DNA from 2 places in the Stenotrophomonas sp. STEN009 genome. Region 2 is predicted to be linked to the other one. Evidence: predicted binding sites of a transcription regulator. Region 2 holds the regulator's gene; the other holds the start of a gene.
The links. Region 2 encodes FliA, which starts transcription of late flagellar genes. Its sites were predicted from a motif close to TAAAGTTTNNCNNNCNNNGGCCGATAA; they were not measured.
Positions count from the first base shown of each region.

Region 1: a site for FliA is predicted at 4,901-4,927, ahead of ACVOMM_RS11915 (methyl-accepting chemotaxis protein). Genes of this name have one in related genera too.

Region 1 covers NZ_JBRRES010000023.1:2,241-9,895, forward strand. The annotation lists gene ACVOMM_RS11895 (Tex family protein) at 1-929, shown strand, start outside; gene ACVOMM_RS11900 (PAS domain S-box protein) at 1,138-3,333, shown strand; gene ACVOMM_RS11905 (hypothetical protein) at 3,396-3,635, shown strand; gene ACVOMM_RS11910 (DUF5694 domain-containing protein) at 3,645-4,733, opposite strand; gene ACVOMM_RS11915 (methyl-accepting chemotaxis protein) at 5,158-6,993, shown strand; gene ACVOMM_RS11920 (GGDEF domain-containing protein) at 6,990-7,655, opposite strand, start outside.
Region 2 covers NZ_JBRRES010000025.1:25,795-33,449, forward strand. The annotation lists gene flhA (flagellar biosynthesis protein FlhA) at 1-931, shown strand, start outside; gene flhF (flagellar biosynthesis GTPase FlhF) at 1,077-2,729, shown strand; gene ACVOMM_RS12665 (MinD/ParA family ATP-binding protein) at 2,716-3,603, shown strand; gene ACVOMM_RS12670 (RNA polymerase sigma factor FliA) at 3,600-4,343, shown strand; gene cheY (chemotaxis response regulator CheY) at 4,401-4,793, shown strand; gene ACVOMM_RS12680 (protein phosphatase CheZ) at 4,793-5,398, shown strand; gene ACVOMM_RS12685 (chemotaxis protein CheA) at 5,401-7,227, shown strand; gene ACVOMM_RS12690 (LysR family transcriptional regulator) at 7,332-7,655, opposite strand, start outside.

The DNA.
Region 1 (7,655 bases), on a different contig from region 2:
GCCTGGCGCGCGCACTGGACGCACGCGTGGAGGACTGCGTGAACGCGGTCGGGGTGTACGTGAACACCGCCTCGGCCGCGCTGTTGTCGCGCGTGTCCGGCCTGTCGGCGACGGTGGCCGAGAACATCGTGCGCCATCGCGATGACAATGGTCCGTTCAAGCGCCGCAAGGACCTGCTGAAAGTCGCCCGGCTGGGTGAGAAGACCTTCGAGCAGTGTGCCGGCTTCCTGCGCATTGCCGACGGCGACGAGCCGCTGGACGCGTCGGCCGTGCATCCGGAAGCCTATCCGGTGGTCGAGCGCATCGTCGCCAGTACCCAGCGCCCGATCAAGGCGTTGATCGGCGATGGCAGCTTCCTGCGTGGGCTGAAGGCCGAGCAGTTCACCGATGCGACCTTCGGCGTGCCGACGGTGCGCGACATCCTCAGGGAGCTGGAAAAGCCCGGCCGTGACCCGCGCCCGGAGTTCAAGGCCGCACGTTTCGCCGAGGGCGTGGAAGACATCAAGGACCTGCGCGAGGGCATGGTGCTGGAAGGCGTGGTCAGCAACGTCGCCGCGTTTGGTGCCTTTGTCGATATCGGCGTGCACCAGGACGGCCTGATCCACATTTCGGCGCTCTCCGACACCTTCGTGAAGGACCCGCGTGACGTGGTCAAGGCTGGCGATATCGTCAAGGTGAAGGTGCTTGAGGTGGATGTGCCGCGCAAGCGCATCGCGCTGACCCGGCGCCTGGACGATACCCCCGGCCAGGCCACCAGCCGCCCCGGCAGCCGTGACGAGCGTGGTCAGGGACAAGGGCCGCGGCGTGACGCAGTCGGGCCGGGCCGGAGCCCGGGGCGGGGCCAGGGCAACGGCGGTCGGCCCGCCCCATCGGCAGCCCCGGCCAACAACGCACTGGCTGAAGCCTTCGCCCGCGCCAAGCGCAGTTGAGGAGCGTGTCCCCCGTCACGGTTGAACCGGGGCGGGGGACTTGTCGATTTTCCCCGTGATTGCGCACACTTGCGCATCTGGGGAGGCGTGTGGCCGACCCGCTGTCGCTGGGGAGGACCATGACGCCAGCACGCCCCGTCCGATTCCGTGACAGCTGCAGCGGATTGCTGCGGCCCGTGCACGCCTGCGCGGGACGGAGAAGGGCTTGATGGCGGGTCAGGGCAACAACAGCAACGATCTGCTCGAACGCCGTCTGCATGCGCTGGCCGAAGAGCGTCGGCGGCTTGCGATGATCATCGAAGGCACCGCTGCCGGCACCTGGGAGTGGAACGTGCAGACCGGCGAAATGCGGGTCAACGCGCGCTGGGCCGAAATCGTCGGCTACCGGCTGGAAGAGCTGGAGCCGATCTGCCAGAAGACCTTCGCGGCACTGGTGCATCCGGACGACATCGCGCTGTCGGACACCGCGCTGCAGGAGCATTTCGACGGGCGCAGCGACAACTACGCCTGCCTGGTGCGTATGCGCCACAAGAACGGCCAGTGGATCTGGGTCCATGACCGAGGTCGCGTGTTCGAATGGGACGGTCAGGGGCGGCCGCTGTGGATGGCGGGTGCCCACGCCGACGTCACCGAGCTGCAGCAGGCACGACAGGACGCGGCCGAGAGCCGCCAGCGCCTGCAGTCGGTGGTGGACGCCTCCGACGACGTCGCGGTGATCGCGACCGATACCGATGGCACCATCACCCTGTTCAACACGGGGGCGCAGCGCCTGCTGGGTTACAGCGCCGCCGAGGTGGTCGGCCTGCGGCGGCTGGATGCCTTCCATGAGCCGGATGAGCTGAAGGCCTGGCTGCAACCGCTGGCCGACCCGCAGGGTCACCTGCCGGATGTGTTCGAGGCCCTCAGTGCGCATGCCGAAGGGCAGACCTATTCGCGGCGATGGACGCTGCTGCGCAAGGATGGCCGGCAACGCCAGGTGCGGCTTTCGATCAGCCGCATGGACGGCGCCGATGGCACGCGCATCGGCTATGTCGGCATGGCCATCGATATCACCGAGATCCTGCAGGCACGTGCGGAGGCACGCATGGCGGCGGAGAAGTTCGCAGGCGCCTTCACCTCGGCTGCGCTCGGCATGGCGCTGGTTTCGCTGGAAGGGCGCTGGCTGGATGTCAATGACGCGCTGTGCCGCATCCTGGGCTATGCGCGCGAGGAGCTGCTGCAGGTGGATTTCCAGCGGCTGACCCATCCGGACGATCTGCAGGCCGATCTGGCCCTGGTGCAGGACCTGCTGGCAGGCCGGTGCAGCCATTACCACCTGGAGAAGCGCTTTCTCGATCGCAACGGCAGGGTGATCTGGACGCGGCTGTCGGTATCGCTGGTGCGCAACGAACGCGGCGAGCCGGTGCATTTCGTCTCGCAGATCCAGGACATCAGCGCACAACGCAGCAGTGAACAGCGCCTGTTTGAAAGCGAGCAGCGCAGCCGCATCACCCTCGACGCCGTCGCCGACCTGGTGCTGAGCGTCAGCCTGGAGGGCCGCATCGAATATGCCAATGCCGCTGCCGTGCGCATGCTGGCCGGCGACGGCGCACAGGCGCTGGCCGGCTACAGGGTGCAGGACGTGCTGCAACTGACCACCGAGTACGCCCCCGGCTCGATGCTGGACGTGGCCGTACTGCTGGACCCGGAAAGCAACGCGGTCGACCTGCATGCCGACCTGCTGCTGCGGCTGGGCACGGCGACGGTGCCGGTGGACCTGACCCGCGCCTGGCTGCGCGACGATGAGGGCCATGTGCGCGGTGCGGTGTGGGTGCTGCGCGACGATACCCAGCAGCGTGCACGGCAGCGCGAAGCGCGCCAGCTGGCGGAGATCGATCCGCTGACCGAACTGAGCAACCGGCGGGGGTTCGAAGTCCATCTGCAGCAGGCCATCACCCGGGTCGAGCGGACAGGCCAGGCGGCATCGCTGATGTACATCGACCTGGACCGCTTCAAGCCGGTCAACGACACCTGGGGCCACCTGGCCGGCGATGCGGTGCTGTGGGCGGTGGCCAGCGTGCTGCGCCACGGCGTGCGCGATTCGGACGTGGTGGCCCGGCTGGGCGGGGACGAGTTCGCGGTGATCCTGTCCGGCTGCACGCCGCGCCGCGCGGCGCGGATCGGCGGCGAACTGCTGCAGACCCTGGCCAGCCTCTCCATTCCCTGGGACCAGCACCGCCTGCGGGTGGGCGCCAGCATCGGTATCGCACCGCTGCTGGGCGGCATGGGGGTGGACCAGGCCGTGGCTGCGGCCGATGCGCAGTGCTACAGGGCCAAGGCAATGGGACGCAACAACGTGCAGGTGCAGGGGGAAGCCGGCGAATGGCCGGCTGAGGGCGTGGACAGCGACGCCGGTGGCGGCTGATCTCAGTCTGTGAGAGGACGGCCGCGAATACTGCGCGCACACCCACCCCGTTGGAGAACGACATGCGTTTCTGGACCCCGGATGCCCTGCGTGCCTTCGCGCCGGCGATGGTCGGCTGGTGGCTGGCGGTAGCCGCCTGCCTGCGTTTGGAGCAACTGCACGGCGATGCCCGGGCGCAGGCGCTGCTGCCCACCCTGCAGGGCGGCGTGGTGGTGCTGCTGATACTGACCCTGGGTGCGATCGTGGTCGCCTGCGTGCTGCTGTGGCGGTCGCGGCGCGGCGATGCGCCGGCCCCCTGCTAGCCCTGGCGCTCAGTCCAGCACGCTGTTGGCATCAACCAGCCGCACGTCGTGCATCTGGTTGAGGTAGGCCTCGTAGTAGCCCTTGTGCGAGGCGCCGACGAGGGTCAGCATGCGGGTGCCCGGGTGCTGGCCCAGCACCTCGCGCATGTTGGCGACCATGCGTAGGTTGCGGGTTTCCCAGTAGCCGACATAGCGGCGGCCGAAGCCTTCTGGCGATGGTTCGACCAGGGCTGCGCCGAAATCGCTGTCGTAGACCCGGGCGACGGTGTCGGGCGCGTTGTAGTTCCGATAGAGCGCCAGCAGGCCGTCCGTGCTGCCGAGTTCGGCGTACAGGGCCGTATCGGCGGCCCGTCGTGCCTGGGTGGCGGGATTGTCCCAGGCCTTCATGACGGCTTCGCCAGCCGCCTTCTCCAGTGCCGCTGGCGTGGGCGAATCAGCGGTGTGGTCATCGACTGCCCACAGGCGTTCCAGGCCCAGGCGTGCGGCAAGCTCGGCCGCGATCAGGCTGACTTCGTTGCGTCGCGAGGCGCGTTTGTCGAGGAACTGCACCAGTTGCGGTGACAGGCTGTCTGCGGCGCGACGCTCCTGCGCCGGCAGGCGCAGCCACTGCACCAGCGCGGAGCCGTTCTCACCTGCGGCCAGGAACAGTGCGGCCAGCCGGCGACGCTGTGCGTGCGTCGGTGTAGCGGGCCATGCCGCCAGTACGCGATCGACTTCGGCGTTGGCCGCTGGAACATCCAGACCGGTGGCGGCCTGGGCAGGTGCAGGATCGACGCAGTAACTTTCCACGCTCTCGGCATAGCGGGCGGGATTGCGGCGCATGAAATCGCATTGCAGTCCGGACAGGTTCTCCACGGCGATCGCCGTTGGCCGCCATGCCTGCAGGCGCTGCAGCAGCGGCTCCAGCATTGCCGGCTGGAAGGTCGGGGGCAGGTCGGACAGGTGCGGTGAACCCAGCACCAGCACTTCGTTGACGCGGCCGGCGGGCGGGCCCTTGAGCTGTGCGGGATTGAAACTTGGCCGATAGCCTGCATCGGCGGCCAGCGCGCCGCTGCTGCACAGGGCGAGGGCGAAAAGAGCAGCCAGGTGTGAAAACATGCGATCTCCGTGTCGATGGACGGTCCGTGGTGGGCGCATCCTTGCCTGTCCACCCCCTTGCCGACAGCCCCGATGGTCATGGCAACCTTTTCGTTGCAGGCTGCATCTAGGGGCCCGTCAGGCGCTGCAGGGGGAGGGGGCTGGACAGGGCCCGCTGCGGAGGGGCCTAAAGCCCGGAACGGAGGTGCCGATAACCTCACTGGATCCCGCTCCCGTCACCCGCTGCAGGACCCCAGGCTGCCCCGTCGGGCGGCCCGCGCAGTGTGTTCCGCCGCTCCCGGATGTCGATCGCACCCGCCCCCAGATGTTCTTGCCCGTTGCTCGAGAGGTGCCTGCCGGCACCTGTAGTCCAAGCAATTGATGTCGCCGTCGGGCATCCCGCCTGGCGGATCGCAACCGCTTACCGGACACCGAGGATCAGACAATGCTCATTCCAGGCCTTACGGCAGGCGCACAGGCGCCAGCCGAGCTGCACACCCGTTGGTCGCCGTGGCGTTCCCTGTTGGGGGCGCTGGCGGGACAGCCTCGCCCCGGCAGGGTCGACACCGACCGCGGTCATGCCGAGCTGGCCGCCCAGGTGGCCGCACTGCATCGCGTGCAGGCGGTGATCGAATTCGATCTGGATGGCACCATCCTGCAGGCCAACGACAACTTCCTGCAGGCGGTGGGTTATCGTCTGGACGAAATCCAGGGCCGGCATCATTCGCTGTTCGTCGATCCCGATCAGGCGTCCAGCGCCGAGTATCGGGACTTCTGGGCCCGGCTGGGACGTGGCGAGTTCGACGCCGGACAGTACCGACGGCTGGGCAAGGGCGGGCGCGAAATCTGGATCCAGGCCTCCTACAACCCGGTGCTGGACCCGCAGGGCCGGCCCTTCAAGGTCGTCAAGTTCGCGACCGACATCACCGCGCAGAAGCTGCAGGCCGCCGACTCGGCGGGGCAGCTTGCCGCCATCGACAAGTCGCAGGCGGTGATCGAGTTCAGCCTGGACGGGCACATTCTCTCGGCGAACGCCAACTTCCTCGCCGCCACCGGCTACAGCCTGGAAGAAGTGCGCGGCCAACACCATGCGCTGTTCGTGGAGCCCGAGCTTCGCGGCAGCCTCGAGTACCGCCGGTTCTGGGAAAAGCTCGGGCGCGGCGAGTACGACGCCGGGCAGTACCGGCGGCTCGGCAAGGGCGGCCGCGAGATCTGGATCCAGGCCTCCTACAACCCCATCCTGGATGGCAACGGCAGGCCCTTCAAGGTCGTCAAATACGCTACCGACATCACCGCGCAGGTGCATGAGAACCAGGCCATGCAGCGTGCGGTGGCGCAGACCCGGGAGGTCGTGGCGGCGGCCAAGCAGGGCGACCTGACCCGAACCGTCGCCATTGCCGACAAGAGTGGCCCCATCGCCGAGCTGTGCGATGGCGTCAACGCGCTGGTCGAAGCCATGGCGGGCATCATCGGCCAGATCAAGTTCGCTGCCGATACCATCGCGGTCGGCGCGACCGAAATCGCGCAGGGCAACAGCGACCTGTCGCAGCGCACCGAACAGCAGGCGGCCTCGCTGGAAGAAACCGCCGTGTCAATGAAGGGCCTGGCCGATACGGTGCAGCGCACGGCGGCCAATGCGCGCCAGGCAAGCCAGCTGGCCGGCGGCGCAGCGGAGGTGGCTGCGCGTGGCGGCAGCGTGGTGCACGAGGTGGTGGCGACGATGGCCTTGATCAACGCCTCCTCGCGTCGCATCGTCGACATCATCGGGGTGATTGACGGCATCGCATTCCAGACCAACATCCTGGCGCTGAACGCTGCCGTGGAGGCGGCCCGTGCCGGCGAGCACGGCCGTGGGTTCGCGGTCGTCGCCACCGAGATCCGCGAACTTTCGCAGCGCTCGGCCAGCGCCGCCAAGGAGATCAAGCAGCTGATCGACGCATCGGTGGCCAATGTCGGTGCGGGCACGGCGCAGGTGGAAAGTGCTGGCCGCACGATGGACGAGATCGTGCTCAACGTGCGCAGGGTCAGTGACCTGGTCACCGAGATCAGCAGCGCGTCGCAGCAGCAGAGCGATGACATCCAGCAGATGAACCACGCGGTGGACCTGATCGACCAAGGAACCCAGCAGAACGCGGCGCTGGTCGAGGAAGCGTCTGCCGCGGCGCGCAGCATGGAAGAACAGTCGGCCCACCTGCTGCAGACCGTCGCCGGATTTCGTGTGCAGGGGGCGGCGGGCGGCGCTGCCCTGCAGCATGGCGTGCCGACCCTGCGCGTGGTCTAGGCGCGCAGGGCAGGGGCCGCTGTACGTTCCGGCAAAGCCTCGCCGCGGACGCAGTTGCGGCCCGCGCGCTTGGCCCGGTACAGGGCCTGGTCCGCACGTTCGACCACGCTGTCCGGTTCCTGCCGAGCATCGGCAGCCAACCATGCCACGCCGATGCTGACGGTTACGCTGGACGGGCCGGACGGCAGCGCGGCGTCTTCGACCGCCACGCGGATGCGCTCGCCCATGGCCATCGCATGGGCCACGTCGGAGGAAGGCAGCGCAGCGATGAACTCCTCGCCGCCGTAGCGGGCGAGCAGGTCGTCGCCGCGCTGCAGGCAGCCATCGATGATCGCGGCCACCGCCTGCAGGCGGCGATCGCCCTCCGGGTGACCGTAGGTATCGTTGAGGCGCTTGAAGTGGTCGATGTCGATCATCAGCACCGCCAGGCCCAGGCCCTGGCGCCGCGCGCGCCGTTGGGCACCGGGCAGCGATTCATCGAAACTGCGGCGGTTGCCCAGCCCGGTCAGCGGATCACGCCGGGCCAGCGCTGCCAGCTCGTCGCGCTGGCGTTGGATGTCCACCTGGCTCAGCACGCTGCGCAGTGCATAGCCCAGCATGGCGCCGATGAAGCCCACCGTTGCCATCGTCTGGTTCGTGCGCGCCATCAGCAATGCGACCAG
Region 2 (7,655 bases):
ACTCATGGCACGCATCAAGGGTGTGCGGCGCAAGCTGACCCAGGACGTGGGATTCCTGATTCCATCCGTGCACATCCGCGACAACCTGGAACTGCCGGCCAACGGCTACCGCGTGCTGGTGCATGGCGTGCCGGTGGCAACCGCCGAGATCCATCCCGACCGCGAACTGGCGCTGGACCCCGGCAGTGCGCTCGGCCCGCTGGACGGCATCGCCGGCAAGGATCCCGCCTTCGGCCTGGACGCTACCTGGATCCAGCCGCACCAGCGCGCCCAGGCCGAAACCATGGGCTACACCGTGGTCGACCCGGCCACCGTGGTCGCCACCCATCTTTCCCACCTGATCCGCGAGCATGCGCCGGAGCTGCTGGGCCACGAAGAGGTGCAGCACCTGCTGGCCAACCTCGCCAAGAGCGCGCCCAAGCTCGTCGAAGATCTGACGCCCAAGGCGCTGCCGTTGTCGGCCGTGGTGCGGGTGCTGCAGAACCTGCTGGTGGAACGCATTCCGATCCGCCAGCTGCGCAAGATCGCCGAAGCACTGGTGGAGCACGCGCCGTCCAGCCAGGACCCGGCCACGCTCACCGCCGCAGTGCGCACCGCGCTCGGCCGCTTCATCGTGCAGGAGATCGCCGGAATGTCGGCGGAGCTGCCGGTGTTCACCCTCAACCCGCAATTGGAACGTGTCTTGCAGGAGTCCACGCAGGGCAACGGCGCCGCGCTGGAACCCGGGCTTGCCGAGCGACTGCATCAGAGTCTGGCCGAATGTGTCAGCAAGCAGGAAGCCCGCAACGAGCCCGCGGTCGTGCTGGTTCCCGGCCCGGTACGTGCCGCGTTGGCACGCCTGGTCCGTCACAGCGTTCCGTCGCTGTCGGTACTGGCGTACAGCGAAGTGCCGGAGGACAAGCGCCTGAAGCTGGTCGGAACGATCAGCTGACGCCGCCCACCGATGCGTCAGAAAACAGACACCACCTTCGAACCACCGCAACAGACAGATGCCAAGGGGAACCCGTTCCGTGCAGACCACCGACCACCCGCGTTCTCCCACCCCCACCCCGCCGTCCCCGTCCCGTGACCACAGCATGAAAATCAAACGATTCGTCGCCGCCGACATGCGCTCGGCCATGAACCTGGTGCGCAAGGAACATGGTCCCGATGCTGTGATCCTGTCCAACCGCCGGATCGAGGAAGGCGTCGAGATCGTCGCCGCAGCCAACTATGACGAGAGCGCGGTGCAACGCGCGCTGGAAGCCTCGCGGCGCGACGTGGCTCCGCCGCCGCCGAAACCGCGCACCGCCGCGGATGCAGTGATCGCCGCAGTCACCCGCCGCCGCTCCGCGACACCGGCCCAGCAGCCGGTGACCGCCACCACATCGGCCGTGGCCGCCCTCGCCCGCGCGGCCGTCGGTGCCACCGGCCGCACCCTGGACAGTGCGGACGAGATCGTGCCCACCCGCGGCAGTTCCGGCTTCGCTGCCACCCTGGCGCGTGCCACCGTCAACGATCCGGCACTGCCGGAGCAGATCTTCGCGCCGTTCGCGAGCGCCGTCGTGGCTCCCGCACCGGCGCCCGCCAACCGCGCCCGTTTCCTGATCGACCCGCCGCAGGACGAGCATCACGAATCCCCCGCGCCGGCAGTGCTGCCGCCGCCGCTGCCGATCACCGCTGCGGCCACTGCGCAGGCCGAGTCCGTGCACCCCGAGCCGCCGTACGCGCAGGACGTTGCCGAGACCACGCCAGCCCCTGCCGCTGCCGCTGAAGCGGAGACCGCGCCGGCCCCGGCGCCGCTCCTTGCCCCGGCGCCGGTACTGACGGTGGTTGCACAGGACGATGCCGAGATCCGCCAGCTGCGCCACGAAGTGGCCGGCATGCGCCAGGTCATCGAGCGCGAGATGAACCGCTTCACCGACGAGCGCCTGCGCGGCTGCCCGGTGCGGGCGACCGCCCTGGACCTGATGGACGAGTACGGATTCGATGCCGGGCTGGCCCGCGATGTGGCCATGCAGATACCGCTGGATACCGAAGCCCACCGGGGCCGCGGGCTGATGCTGGGCCTGATCTCGCGCAGGCTGCCGATCGCGCCGGTCGATCCGCTGGAAGAAGGCGGCGTGATCGCTCTGGTCGGTCCAACCGGGGCCGGCAAGACCACCACCATCGCCAAGCTCGCCTCGCGCTTCGCCGAGAAGCACGCGCCGCGCGATGTGGCCCTGGTCACCACCGACACACTGCGCATCGGTGCCCGCGAGCAGCTGTACGGCTATGGCCGCCAGCTCGGCATCGCGGTGCATGAAGCCAACAGCGGTACCGACCTGGACCAGCTGCTGGAGCGCCTGAAGGACTACAAGCTGGTGCTGATCGATACCGCCGGCCTGGGCCCGCGCGACCGCGCCCTGGCCGCCCAGCTGCAGTGGCTGCGTGCCGCCCGCCAGGTCCGCACCCTGCTGGTGTTGCCGGCCAATACCAGCTTCGGCGACATGGACGAGGTGGTGCGCCGCTTCGGCGCGGCCAACCTGCAGGGCCTGGTGCTTAGCAAGCTGGACGAGACCGGCCGCTTCGGCAACGCCCTGTCGGTCGCGGTGGACCACGCGCTGCCGATCACCTGGGTGACCGATGGCCAGGACGTTCCGGACGACCTGCACCGGGCCAGTGCGGCCAATCTTGTACTTCGCCTTGAAGATTTGCGCCGAGCGGCCGATATGCCCTGCAACCCGGAGTTGAACCATGCCGTCGCGTGAGTACGCCAAGCTGACCAAGACCTTCCCGCTGTCGGCCACCCGCAGCGAGCCGCTCGGCCCTGTGCGCACCATCGCCGTGACCGGCGGCAAGGGCGGCGTCGGCAAGACCAACGTCTCGGCCAACCTGGCCGTGGCGCTGGCCGGCATGGGCAAGCGCACGCTGCTGCTCGACGCCGACCTGGGCCTGGCCAACATCGACGTGATCCTGGGCCTGAATCCCACCCACACCCTGGCGGATCTGGTCGCCGGCCGCTGCTCGCTGGAAGACGTGATCGTCGAAGGTCCGAACGGCGTGCTGGTGGTGCCGGCCGCGTCCGGTCGGCGGCACATGGCCGAGCTGGCCCCGGCCGAGCACATCGGCCTGGTGAACGTGTTCTCCGAACTGGAACGCGAGCTGGACATCATGGTGGTGGACACCGCCGCCGGAATCACCGACGGCGTGCTGACCTTCTGCCAGGCCGCACAGGACACGGTTGTCGTGGTCTGCGACGAACCGGCCTCGATCACAGACGCCTACGCACTGATCAAGGTGCTGTCGCGCGAGCGCGGCGTGGACCGCATCCAGGTGGTGGCCAACATGGTGCGCGACCCCAACGAGGGCCGCGTGCTGTATGAAAAGCTGACCCGGGTCTGCGAGAAGTTCCTTGCCGATGTCTCGCTGAACTACCTGGGCTGCGTGCCGCAGGATGACTGGCTGCGCCTGTCGGTGCAGCGCCAGCAGCCGGTGGTGAAGGCCTATCCATCCAGCCCGGCGGCGCTGGCGATCACCGAGATCGCCCGTCGCACCGCCCGCTGGCAGGCCCCCACCGAGCCACGCGGTGGCGTTGAATTCTTCCTCGAGCGCATCCTCAAGCAACGCGGGGTGGCAGCATGAAAGGCGCGGCCCAGTACAGGGAAGTCCAGCGCTCGGCGGCGACCGAGGTCATCGCCCAGCACTCGGACCTGGTGCGGCGCATCGCCCATCACCTGGCCGCACGCCTGCCGGCCAGCGTCGAAGTGGACGACCTGATCCAGGCCGGCATGATGGGCCTGATCGAAGCCTCGCGCAGCTACGACGCCGACCAGGGTGCCTCGTTCGAGACCTATGCCTCGATCCGCATCCGCGGCTCGATGATCGACGAGATCCGCCGTGGCGACTGGGTACCGCGCTCGGTGCATCGGCGCGCCCGCGATGCTGCCGCCACCATCCGCCGCCTGGAGCAGACCACGGGCCGTGCAGCCAGTGCCACCGAGGTGGCGGCGGCCATGGACATGCCACTGCCCGAGTACCTGCGGCTGATGGAGGACGCCTCGCGCGGCCAGGTGCTGAGCCTGGAATCGCGCATCGAAGACCAGGGCGAACTGGACACCGTCGCCCAGGGCGGACCCACACCGCAGCAGGTCCTGGAACGTGGCGAATTCGGCCGCGAACTGGGCAAGGCCATCGGCCATCTGCCCGAACGCGAACAGCTGGTGCTCTCGCTGTACTACGAGCAGGAGCTGAACCTGAAGGAGATCGGCGCGGTGCTCGGCGTGAGCGAATCGCGCGTCTGCCAGATCCACGGCCAGGCCGTGCTGCGCCTGCGCGGCCGGCTGAAGATCTTCGAGGCCGCGGATGCCGGGCTTGAAGAATGAACATGCCCGCGGCGGCCACGGCCAGCGCGGGCGACTGAACAACAAAGGAACTCCGCTTTGAACAAGAACATGCGCATCCTGATCGTCGACGACTTCTCGACCATGCGTCGCATCGTCAAGAATCTGCTGGGCGATCTGGGCTTCACCAACACCGCCGAAGCCGAGGACGGGCATGCCGCACTGTCGATGCTGCAGAGCCAGCCATTCGACTTCGTGGTCACCGACTGGAACATGCCGGTGATGACCGGCATCGAACTGCTCAAGGCGATCCGCGCCGATGCCAAGCTCAAGACCCTGCCGGTCCTGATGGTCACCGCCGAGGCCAAGCGCGAGCAGATCATCGAAGCGGCGCAGAGCGGCGTGAACGGCTACATCATCAAGCCGTTCACCGCGCAGACGCTGGAAGAGAAACTGGGCAAGATCTTCGAACGCCTGGCGGCCAGCGCCTGATGGACGCCACGGTCGACAAGAACGCCCTCGCCCTGCGCCTGCAGGAAGCCCTCGACGCGCTCGAATCCGGCGACGAGAGCGCCTGGCGCCAGCGCATCGATGCCCTGGTGGCCGCACGCACGCAGCCGATGATGAGCGGCCTGTCACGGCTGGCCCGCGAACTGGGCCAGGCCCTGGGCGAACTGCCGACCGTCCCCAGCGAGGCGGGCGAGCTGGACGACGCCTGCGCGCGCCTGGACCATGTGGTGGCGATGACCGAACAGGCCACGCACCGCACCCTGGACCTGGCCGAAGAGTGCCGCAGCCTCACCGAACAGCTGCGCGCCGAAGGCCTGCAGCCGGGGCAGGATGCGCAGCTGGAACGCATCCGCCACAACCTGACCGAGATTGCCCTGACCCAGAGCTATCAGGACCTGACCGGACAGATCATCCGTCGCGTGGTCGGCATCGTCCGCCGCGTGCACGAAGGCTTTGGCGCGCTGGGCCTGCCACCGGAGCAGCATCGCACCGATCCGGCGCTGGCCGGACCGGCACTGAAGGGACTGGACCGCCACGCGGTCTCTCAGAACGACGCCGACGACCTGTTGTCGGACCTGGGACTGTAAGCATGAGCGCGGTATCCGACGACATCACCGCCGATTTCATCATCGAGGCACAGGAAATCCTGGATCGCCTCGGCGAACAGCTGGTGTCGCTGGAACAGGCGCCGCAGGACGCCGACCAGCTCAACGCCGTGTTCCGTGGCTATCACACGCTCAAGGGCGGCGCCGGCTTCCTCGGCATCACCGCCATGGTCGAGCTGTGCCATGCCGCCGAAGAGGCACTGGGCGCCGTCCGCGCTGGCCAGGCGGTGCTGCAGCCGCATCACTTCGATGCCGCACAGCAATCACTGGACTACCTGCAATCGATGCTGGATGCCGTGTCTTCCGGCAACGAACCCGGCTATGCCCCGCCGGACCTGATCGCCCAGTTCGACGTGCACGGCGCTGCTGCGCCGGCCGCCGCCGCTCCCGCAGCGGCCGCGCCCGCTGCCGGTGACCTGATCACCGACGACGAGTTCGAGGCCCTGCTCGATCAGCTGCACGGCAGCAACGCCCCCACCGCGGTGGCGACGCCTACCAAGGCCGACGATGGCCTGATCAGCGAGGATGAGTTCGAAGCCCTGCTGGACCAGCTGCACGGCGGCGCCGCCCCGGGCGCGAAACCCGTGGCTGCTCCGCCTGCGCCTGCACTGCCCGCACCGCGCCCCGCGGCCGCCGCTGCCAAGCCCGCGGCCAACAAGCCGGTGGCCGAGGCGGAGCACACCGTGCGCGTGGATACCAAGCGGCTGGATGCGATCGTCAACCTGATCGGCGAGCTGGTGCTGTCGCGCAACCGTCTCAAGACCCTGCGTGCGCGCCTGCGCGACGAGGAACTGGACCGCGCCGTGTCGACCCTGGACATCGCCACCGCGCGCCTGCAGTCGGCAGTGATGCGCACGCGCATGCAACCGGTCGGCAAGGTGTTCTCGCGCTTCCCCAAGGTCGCCCGCGATGTCGCCCGCTCGCTGAAGAAGGAAGTGGACCTGGAGCTGGTCGGCGCCGAAACCGAGCTTGACCGCAACCTGGTCGAGGCCCTGGCCGACCCGCTGGTGCACCTGGTCCGCAACGCCATCGACCATGGTGTGGAGATGCCCGATCTGCGCGAAGCACAGGGCAAGCCACGCATGGGTCACGTGCGTCTGTCGGCCCAGCAGGAAGGCGACTACGTCAGCATCGAGGTGCAGGACGATGGCGCCGGCATCGATCCGGAAAAACTGCGCGCGAAAGCACGCGAAAAGGGCTTGATCGACCCGGAGGCGGCGGCCCGGCTGAGCAGCGAGGAATGTCTGCACCTGGTGTTCCTGCCCGGCTTCTCCACCAAGCAGCAGGTGACCGACATCTCCGGCCGCGGCGTCGGCATGGATGTGGTGCAGTCGCGCATCCGCGAGCTCAGTGGGCAGATCCAGATCCAGTCGGAACTGGGCCGGGGCAGCCGCTTCCTGATCCGCGTGCCGCTGACCCTGGCGATCCTGCCAACCCTGCTGGTGCAGGCCGGCGAGGACGTCTATGCGCTGCCGCTGGCGCGCGTGATGGAAGTGCTGCATGCACCGCGCACCTCGCTGGGCTGGTTCGATGGCCGGGCGGTGCTGGATCGTCGCTCGCACACCCTGCCGCTGGTCGATCTGCGCCAGTGGCTGGATGTGACGCCCGCCGCCTCGGCGCTGCTCACCATCGTGGTGCTGCAGGCCGGCGAGGCGCGCTTCGGCCTGGTCGTGGACCAGGTCCGTGGGCGCGAGGAAGTGGTCATCAAGCCATTGCCGAAGGCCCTGCGCGGCCTGCGCGGCTACGCCGGTGCGACGCTGATCGGTGATGGCCGGATGGCCCTCATCCTCGACGTGGATGGCCTGCGATGACGCTCGCCGGGGGGGGGGCGGGGGGGGCGCCCCCCGCCCCCCCTCTCCCCCCCCCCCGCGGGGGCGCGGCCCCCCCCCCCGGGGCGAGCGCGCAGCGCGGCGCTTCACTCTTCGGCGAACGCGCCGCGCAGCAGGCCGGCGAAGTTGCGGATCAGCGGCGTCACTCCCTCACGGCGCCATGCCAGCTGCACCTCCGAGTGCGCGCCCGCATCGGCCAACGCGACAAAGCGCGCGCCTTCCACCCGGATGTGGTCGCACGAGGACGGCAGGATCGCCGCACCCAGGCCAGCCGCCGCCAGACTGATCAGCGTGGACGCCTCACCGGCTTCCTGCACGATGCGTGGAGTGAATCCGGCAGCCGCGCACAGCGCGATCATGTGGTCATGGATGCCGGCGCCGGCACTGCGTCGAAAGGCCACGAACGGTTC